DNA from 4 places in the Streptomyces zhihengii genome. Region 1 is predicted to be linked to each of the others. Evidence: riboswitches for the same ligand, from Rfam matches in the RefSeq annotation. Region 1 holds a riboswitch; each other region holds the start of a gene.

Region 1 (2,191 bases):
CGGACATCGCCTCGGGGGAGTCGGAGCTGCGGCGCACCTTGTAGCGGCGGTGCGGGTCGTTGGACTTCAGGTAGTCCGCCTCGATCGCCTCGCGCTCCACGCCGACCGCGAGCAGGGTGACGGCGACGGAGAGACCGGCGCGGTCCTTGCCCGCCGCACAGTGCATCAGCGCGGGCACGCTGTCCTCGGCGAGCGAGTGCAGCACCCGGCTGTGCTCGGCCGTCCGCTCGGTGACGATCAGGCGGTACGAGGCGATCATCCGGTCCGCGCCCTTGCCGTCCGCCAGGATCGCCTTGAGCTGGTCGAGGTTCCCGTCGCGGACCATCCGCCAGAACTCCGCGCCGTCCGCCGGGTCGCTCAGCGGCAGGTTGACGTTGCGCACGCCGGGCAGCTCGACGTCCGGACCCTCCAGCCGGTGGTCCGCGGCGTTGCGGAAGTCGAAGACGGTGTGCAGACCGAGCGTGGACAGGTACGCGGCGTCGCTCGCCGTGGCGTGCGCGAGGTGTCCGCTGCGGAACAGCCTGCCGTGCCGCACCCGCCGGCCGTCCACGGTGGGCAGCCCGCCGACGTCGCGGAAATTGCGGACTCCGGCGAGTTCGGGCTCTGTCGACGGGGCCTGCGGCAGCTGCTGCGTCACGTGGACTCCTTCGGGTGACTGCCGTCGGCGGTCGCCGACGGAGGCGCGAACCCGACCATACGACACGCGTTCATCATTCAATCGTCCTGTTCGCGCCGGGTCGTGCGGGCATGCCCCCACGGCCCCCGGCCGCCCTCCCCTTCGCCCCGCGGAGCCGCCGGCGGGGAAAGGGGGCGAAGCCGGACGATGCCGCCGATCTTGAGCGGCAAATAGGCCGCCGAACAGCCTTTCGCGCATTCTGTCCGAATTGAGGGTTTGGGGATAACGTGCCCCGCATGAAAGGGAAATGGGCTCGGGCTGGTGAGCAGGATCTCATCGGTGACGGACCGTGCCCGCCGCCCCGGGCTCAACTGCCGCCCCGGGCAGGCCGTCCGGCCGGCGCGCTCCACGCAGGGTGACGGGAAATGCCGCGCCCATTCGGACGCGGCAATGCCTTTCGGAAATCGACGCTTGTTTCCGCCGACGCCGTTCGCCTACGGTCACGCTCGATCCGGACGGAACGCCTAATCCTGCCGCCGACCGGACTCCCAACCGAACCCACGTGTGGCAGGAGCGGGGGACCCAGGTAGTACGCCGTATCCGGAGAATTCGGACGGCTTGGGGTGAAATCGCGCAGCTCGCGCGAACGGGCATCTCCAGCCCGAACCCGACAGCTCACCTCGCAGGCGCCGGAGAGGAAAGCGCCATGCCCCGAAAGGGTAAGCACCGTCGTCCCAAGGCAGGCCCCATCACCCGCGGCTTCGTCGTCGCCGGGACCGGCGGCGCCGCCATCGCACTCCCGCTGATCGGTGCCACCGCCGCCGGTGCGGCCACCGGCCCGGCCCCCGCAGCGGCGCCCGCCCCGGCCGTCGCCTCGGTCCCCGCCGCGGCGTCCGTCGCGGCGAAGGCCCCCGCCGCCAAGGCCCCCAAGACGTACACCGTGGTGGCCGGTGACTACCTGTCGAAGATCGCCGACGAGCAGGACGTCCGCGGCGGCTGGAAGCAGCTCTTCGACGACAACCGCCGCGCCATCGGTGCCGACCCGTCCCTGATCCACCCGGGTCTCGAACTCACCATCGGCGCCAAGTCCCAGGCCAAGAGCGACCCCGAGGTCCGCGCCGACGACTCCTCGCGGGCCTCCCGCGACACCGCGCGCAAGGCCGCCCCCGCGGCGGAGCCGGCCGAGAAGCCCGCGGCCGAGAGCTCTGCGGCCAAGAGCTCGGCCGCCGGGTTCTCCGCGCCCGTCCCCGGTGCCACCATCTCCACGCCGTACCACCAGAACGGCGCGATGTGGTCCAGCGGTTACCACACCGGTGTCGACTTCGTCGCCGCCACCGGCACCTCCGTGAAGGCCGTCGCGGCCGGCACCGTCGTGTCGGCCGGATGGGGTGGCTCGTACGGCAACGAGGTCGTCATCCAGCACACCGACGGCACCTACTCGCAGTACGCCCACCTGTCCTCGCTGTCCGTCTCCAGCGGCCAGTCGGTGACCGGCGGCGACCAGATCGGCCTCTCCGGCTCGACCGGCAACTCCACCGGCCCGCACCTGCACTTCGAGATCCGCACCGGTGCCTC
Region 2 (2,191 bases), 350 kb from region 1:
GGTCAGGATCTGGCCGCGGCTGGACAGATAGTCGCCGCAGATCCATTCGTTGCGCGCGAGGCAGTCGTCGGGGGGCGCCGTCATCTGTCCATTGCAGCGTCGGCACGGCGGGGGCGCGCGCTGGGTTGCGCCTTTCCAGGAGCAATGAAAGGCCGGAGGGAGGTCACCGGAGCCGGCGCGGAGGGAAATGCGGCCGGGGCCTTTCCGCCGACGTGTGCGTCGGCGGAAAGGCCCCGGTGCGGTGCGGCGGCCCGTGGGCCGTCGGGTCCGGTCAGTAGGGACCGTTCACGTTGTCGATCGAACCGTAGCGGTCGGCCGCGTAGTTGCAGGCGGCGACGATGTTGGCGACCGGGTCGTACTGGTCGTTCGCGGTGCCCTCGACGTGGTAGGCGTCGAAGGTCGGCTTGATGACCTGGAGCAGACCCTTGGACGGCACGCCGTTGACGGCGTTGATGTCCCAGTTGTTGATCGCCAGCGGGTTGCCGGAGGACTCCCGCATGACGTTGCGGTGGATGCCCTCGTAGGAGCCGGGGATCCCGTGCTTCGCCATGATGTCGAGCGACTCGCGGATCCAGCCGTCGAGGTTGTCGGCGTAGGTCTTGGCCGCGGCGGGCTTCACGGCCGGGGCGCTCTTGCCGGCGACGGCGGGGACGGCGCGCTTCTCGGAGCGGTCGGCGCGCGCGGTGTCGGCGGTGCGGTCCGCGGGCGCGGCCTTGGCGCCGATGGTGAGCTGCAGGCCGGGGCGGATCAGCGACGGGTCCGCGCCGATGTTGCGGCGGTTGTCGTTGTAGAGCTTCTTCCAGCCGCCGGAGACCGACTGCTTCTCGGCGATCTTCGACAGGGTGTCGCCGGCGACGACGGTGTACGTCTTGGCGGCCTTCTTGGCGGGCGCGGGGGCCGTGACGGCGGCCTTGGCGGCGGCCGGCTGGGCGGCGCTCGCGGAGGTCGCGGCGATCACGGGCAGGACGAGCGCGGCGCCGCCCGTGCCGGCCACGAGAAGGCCACGGGTGAGACGGCGGGACCGGTTGCGGCGGTGCTTGCCGATTGCAGGCATGACGAATTCCTCTCCGTCGCCTGCGAGGTGAGCTGTCGGGTTCGGGCTGGAGATGCCCGGCCGCGCGGTGCACGGCTTCACCCCGAGCCGTGGCGGCGTCGGGCCCGGATGTCTCCGGGCCGTCCTCCGTCACGGCGGCCTACCTGGTTCCCCCGCTCCTGCCGTCGAAGTCTCTGGTCGGGTGTCCGGACAGCGGCAGGATTCGGCGTCCTGTCCGGAATGCCGTGACCGTAGGCGAGAGGGACGCAAAGGAACAAGCCTGGAATTCACAACCGCAATGCGGCACACCCCGATGAGCCCGGCAAATGATGTTGAAGCAATTCCGACGGCCCATCAATTCACGCAGGGGGATGGGGAAATGCGGCCGGGAAGATCAGCTTTCACGGCCCTTCGCGTGACGGATGTCACCAGCCGCGACACAACCACACGACATCATGCCAATGCTCAACGAAACGGACATCAGGGGCGAGTGGGAAACCCGGGGATCAAGGTCCGGCATTCGCGGGACTTTTGGGAATTAATGCCCGATTTGCACTACATCGTGCCGGGTGCGCCGCGCACCAGGATGCGCCGGCCGGTGACCCGCTCCGCCGACAGGGCGATCCACAGGTCCCGCTCCCCGCCCGCCCAGGGCTCGGAGTACGCGAGGCCGTCCAGCCGGCTCACCCCCGCCTCGTCGGTGACCGTCCGCGCCGTGCCGACCACCAGCACGCTCCAGCCCTGGCTGAACGCCTCGTCGATGTGGTCGACCTCGAACGCCGTCTCCCCGCCCGCCGCCCTGCCGGGCAGCGCGCCGGAGGAGGTCCGGAAGGCCACCTCGCGGTCGGCGACGACATAGTTCACCGGCAGGATCGCGGGGCCGTCCGGCGCGGTCACCGCGACCCGGCCGACACCGTGCGTACCCAGCAGCGTCCAGCACTCGTCCGTCTCCAGCTCGACCAGCCGCGGGTGGTACCCGGCGCGCCCCACTCCCCCGGTCAGCTCCGCGTCCCCGCCCGTCAGCGCCGTGACCGTGGTCTCCAGGGCGTCGGCGAGCCGCAGCAGGAAACCCATCCCGGGGGCGGCGGGCTTCTCCTCCAGGTACTCGATGTACCCGGGCGCCGACGCGGCCCGCAGGGCCAGCTCCTCCCGGGAGAG
Region 3 (2,191 bases), 3.3 Mb from region 1:
TGCCCGAACCGCAGGACCGGATCGCCGGGCTCCAGGTCGCCGCGCGGTACGAGGCCGCGCAGGCGGACGCGTTCATCGGCGGCGACCTCTTCGCCGTGCAGGACACCCCCTGGGGCGTCCGGCTGATCGTGGGGGACGTCCGGGGCAAGGGCATGGAGGCGGTCTCGGCGGTCGCCGTGCTGGTCGGGTCCTTCCGGGAGGCGGCCGAGCAGGAGAGCACGCTGGAGGCCGTGGCGCAGCGGCTGGAGCGGGCGCTGAAACGCGAGGGTGTGCGGCGGCCCGGGCTGGACGCCTTCGAGGGCTTCACCACGGCCGTGATCGGCGAGATCCCCGCTGTACGGGCGGGCGGCCCGCCCGGGGACGGGTACGCGGTACGGCTGGTGAACCGGGGCCACCCCGACCCGCTGCTGCTCCACGCGGACGGCTCGCTGGTGTCGCTCGCGCCGACCGAGCCGGCGCTGCCGCTCGGGATGGGGGACCTGGGGGGCGGGCCGGACCGGGCGGACGCGTACCCGCTGCCGGCCGGCTCCACCCTGCTGCTCTACACCGACGGCCTCTCCGAGGCGCGGGACGCGCACGGCGTCTTCTACGACCCGGGCGAGCGGCTGCGGGGGCGTGTCTTCCCCGGCCCGGAGGAACTGCTGGACGCCCTGGTGGACGATGTGCGGCGCTACTCCGGGGGCGGGCCCTCCGACGACATGGCGCTGATGGCGGTGGCCCGGCCCTCGGCGGGGCAGCCGGACCGGCGCCGTACGGTTCCGGTCGTCCCCGCCGACTGAGCCGTCGATCCAGCGGCCCGGCCGAGCGGTCGGCGCAGCGGCCCGACAGGCCGGGGCCTGGCACCCCGGCGGAAGGGCGCGGGCGCACGGTGGCGTGGGGCCGGTCGGTGGGCGGGCACCGTGCGTAGTCGGGGAATGCCACTGCGCATAACATCTGACACACCATCAGAACCCGTGGCCCGTCTGAAGGTCGATCAAGTCGCCCGATTCCGGCTGCTTCTGTCCCGATAAGTCCTGGCCACAGTCGTTAACGATCAGTCGGAACGGCTTGGAATCCAGCCCCGCCGTCTATTAACGTTCGATAACGCAACGCGGTCGTCCCAGCCGTCGCCAGTGGCGGCACCGTACGCGCGCGCCGAATTCCGCAAGGGAACCGGGGAACCACTCATTGGGGTGAATCGGGCATCATCTGCCGCTCTGTGCGCGGCCGATGGCACCCGTAGGAGACCTTCCTGCTCCGAACCCGTCAGCTAACCCGGTAGGCGAGAAGGAAGGAAAGGAGTACGCCTTCGTGGCGTCCAACATGCCTGCCCCCGAGGCCCCGTTCGCCCCTTCCTCTTTCGGCGGCGACGCCCCGGAACGGTCGTACGAGGAGTGGAATCCGACCGAGGAGACCATCCGGCCCGTGCGCGGGCGGCACCGCGTGGCCAAGCAGCGGGGCGGACTCGCCCGCAGCTCCACCGTTCTCGGAGTCGGCGTCATCGCGGCCGTCGGCGCGGGTGGCATGGCCACCGCGCAGGACAAGCCCGCGGTGTCGATATCCCTGCCCGACTCCATCACCGACCACCTTCCCGACGCCTCCTCCCTCCCGGGTGTGGGCTCGCTGATCTCCGACGACTCGGACGGCGACGGGACCGCGAACCACGCCCCGCTCACCGCGATGACCGCGGTCGCCGACAGCGGCGAGCGGGCCGGCGGCGAGCAGGCGGCCGGCGCGGGCGAGGCACTGCGCGCCCGGATCCTCCAGCAGGCCGAGCAGCAGCGGGCCGAGGCCGACGCCGAGGCCAAGGCCGCGGCGGAGAAGTCGGCCGCCGAACAGGCCGCCGCCCAGGCCGCGAAGCAGCAGTCGGCCGCCGAGAAGCAGGCCGCCGAGGAGAAGCGCAAGGCCGAGGAGGCCGCCCGGGCCAAGGCCGAGGCCGAGCGCCTGGCCGAGCTCGCCAGGAGCTGGTCCCTGCCCACCTCCTCGTACACCCTGACCTCCACCTACGGTGAGTCCGGCTCCATGTGGTCCTCCGGCCAGCACACCGGACTGGACTTCGCCGCGCCGACGGGTACCCCGGTCAAGGCCGTTCACACCGGCACCGTCACCTCGGCCGGCTGGTCCGGCTCGTACGGCTACCGGATCGTGCTGGAGCTCGAGGACGGCACCGAGGTCTGGTACGCCCACCTGTCGTCGATGACCGCGAGCGCCG
Region 4 (2,191 bases), 3.8 Mb from region 1:
ACACCACCAAGCGCGAGGTGGCCCCCGAGCGCGAGTCCGGGTTCGGCAAGAAGCCGGAGAAGAGCGCGACGCCGAGCCCCGGGGCCACCGGCCCCGCCGCCACCCCCGAGGCCGGCGAGAAGGAGGCGTCCGAGGACGCGGACGCCACCGAGGAGGCGCCCGCGCCAGCCGACGGCGCCACGGGCAAGCACCGCGGCGAGCCCGCCCGCGAGGACGCCGGGGCGGAGGGCCAGACCGATGGGGCCAGTGGAAGCAATGAGGGCAATGCGGACAAGGAGCGCGAAAACGCCCGTCATGCCTCACGGGGTGACGGATCTGCACGCAACGGTGTGACCGACTCCGCTCCGGCCGGGGCGTACACGGTGCAGGCCGGCGACAGTCTCTGGGCGATCGCCGACGAGCGCGAGGTCCCCGGCGGCTGGACCGCGCTCTACCAGGCCAACGAGGCCACCGTGGGCGACGACCCCGACCTCATCCTGCCCGGTCAGAGCCTCGATCTCGGCCTGGAGCAGGAGTAGTTCACGGAGTCGTCCGGCGGGTTGGTTCGCTGGTAAATGTCCGTTCTGTGCGAGTGAGACAAGGGTCTCTTTGCCGCAACTCGCCCTTTTCGGCGGCCGATTTCGGTCATCTCGGCCACGACCTGCGGAAACACCCCTGACATCGACGGCGGTTCGTCCGAATTCTCCCCGATGTTCGTCTTTGAACATCGGGGAGCGGTGTGTTTACGGTCGAATCGCTCGCCACCGCGGGCACCGCTGACCGAAACGCCGAATCCTGCCGTCGGTCGGGGGGAACAGTCGACGCTCGAAAAGCGCCGAAGGCAGGAGCGGGGGACCCAGGTAGGTGCCGGCCCGGCCGTCCGACGAGGACGCCGGTGACGGCTAGGGGTGGAGCCGCGCGCAAGGACGCGCGGCCGGGCAACTTTCCGGCCCGAACCCGACAGCTCACCTCGCAGGCGTCGGTGAGGAGTACTTCATGCTGCGTTCCGGCATCGCCAAGCACCGCCGCCCGTCGAAGTTCGCCCGCGTCGCCGCGTTCGCCGGCGTCACCGGCGCCGTCATCGCCGCCCCGCTGCTGGGTGCCGGCTCCGCCTCGGCCGCGACCGCCTCCGAGTGGGACAAGGTCGCCCAGTGCGAGTCCGGCGGCGACTGGTCCATCAACACGGGCAACGGCTACTACGGCGGCCTGCAGTTCTCCGCCTCCACCTGGGCGGCCTACGGCGGCACCGCCTACGCGTCCACCGCCGACCAGGCCAGCAAGGCCCAGCAGATAGCCGTCGCCGAGAAGGTCCTCGCCGGCCAGGGCAAGGGTGCCTGGCCGAGCTGCGGCGTCGGCCTGTCCAGCGCCTCCTACGACGGCGGCGCCGCCGAGCAGCCCGCCGAGAAGCCCGCCGAGAAGCGCGCCGAGGCCCCGACCACCCGCTCCGAGCGCGCCGAGGCCCCCGCGCCGAAGAAGGCCGCCGAGGCCAAGAGCTTCAAGAAGGGCGACGGCGAGTACAAGGTCGTGGCCGGCGACACCCTCAGCTCGATCGCCACGGCCGAGAAGGTCGAGGGCGGCTGGAAGAAGCTGTTCGAGCTCAACAAGGACGTCGTCGAGGACGCCGACGTGATCCACCCGGGCCAGCAGCTCCACCTGCGCTGACCCGCTCCCTCCCCCCACCGCTCCCGGCCCGGCGCCCCCTTCCCCCGAAGGCGCCGGGCCGGGCCCGTGTGCGGCCCCTTCCCGCCCGGCCGCCCCGGGCGCCCCCCCCCCCGCCCCGCCGGGCGCCCCGGTCCGCCGGCGCCCCCGTCCCCACCCGCACCCCAAAACGCACCCGCACCGCGCCGTCCCCACCCGCACCGCCCCCGGTCCCGTCGGGGTCCACCCCGGTTACCGCCGGGTAGAAGCAGAGGGTTTGTCCGTCCGCGAGGGTCTTGATGCCCTTTTTCGTCCCAGGGGGCGGGCATCGGCCCGGCGTACGCCGCCGCGCCGGTTAGGCTCTTGTCGCAAGGCCAAGCAGACCTCTGCACTTTTCTCGCGTCACATCCCAGAAGGAGATGCTCGTGCCGTCCATCGACGTCGTCGTAGCCCGGGAAATCCTCGACTCCCGAGGCAACCCCACGGTCGAGGTCGAGGTTGGCCTCGACGACGGCAGCACGGGTCGTGCTGCCGTTCCGTCCGGCGCCTCCACCGGTGCGTTCGAGGCCCTCGA

The links. Region 1 has a riboswitch for cyclic di-AMP ahead of JE024_RS04760 (M23 family metallopeptidase). Riboswitches for the same ligand answer to the same signal wherever they lie in the genome.
Region 2: another riboswitch for cyclic di-AMP. It lies ahead of JE024_RS03375 (LysM peptidoglycan-binding domain-containing protein); the one in region 1 lies ahead of JE024_RS04760 (M23 family metallopeptidase).
Region 3: another riboswitch for cyclic di-AMP. It lies ahead of JE024_RS18460 (M23 family metallopeptidase); the one in region 1 lies ahead of JE024_RS04760 (M23 family metallopeptidase).
Region 4: another riboswitch for cyclic di-AMP. It lies ahead of JE024_RS20905 (LysM peptidoglycan-binding domain-containing protein); the one in region 1 lies ahead of JE024_RS04760 (M23 family metallopeptidase).

Annotation. Positions count from the first base shown of each region.
Region 1 is NZ_JAFEJA010000001.1:1,133,981-1,136,171, reverse strand. It holds gene JE024_RS04765 (tyrosine-protein phosphatase) at 1-637, opposite strand, end outside; cyclic di-AMP (ydaO/yuaA leader) riboswitch at 1,157-1,320, shown strand; gene JE024_RS04760 (M23 family metallopeptidase) at 1,323-2,191, shown strand, end outside.
Region 2 is NZ_JAFEJA010000001.1:785,920-788,110, forward strand. It holds gene JE024_RS03370 (ABC transporter permease) at 1-84, opposite strand, end outside; gene JE024_RS03375 (LysM peptidoglycan-binding domain-containing protein) at 272-1,054, opposite strand; cyclic di-AMP (ydaO/yuaA leader) riboswitch at 1,059-1,272, opposite strand; gene JE024_RS03380 (helix-turn-helix domain-containing protein) at 1,589-2,191, opposite strand, start outside.
Region 3 is NZ_JAFEJA010000001.1:4,393,718-4,395,908, forward strand. It holds gene JE024_RS18455 (PP2C family protein-serine/threonine phosphatase) at 1-779, shown strand, start outside; cyclic di-AMP (ydaO/yuaA leader) riboswitch at 1,123-1,279, shown strand; gene JE024_RS18460 (M23 family metallopeptidase) at 1,291-2,191, shown strand, end outside.
Region 4 is NZ_JAFEJA010000001.1:4,937,376-4,939,566, forward strand. It holds gene JE024_RS20900 (LysM peptidoglycan-binding domain-containing protein) at 1-518, shown strand, start outside; cyclic di-AMP (ydaO/yuaA leader) riboswitch at 803-973, shown strand; gene JE024_RS20905 (LysM peptidoglycan-binding domain-containing protein) at 976-1,641, shown strand; gene eno (phosphopyruvate hydratase) at 2,043-2,191, shown strand, end outside.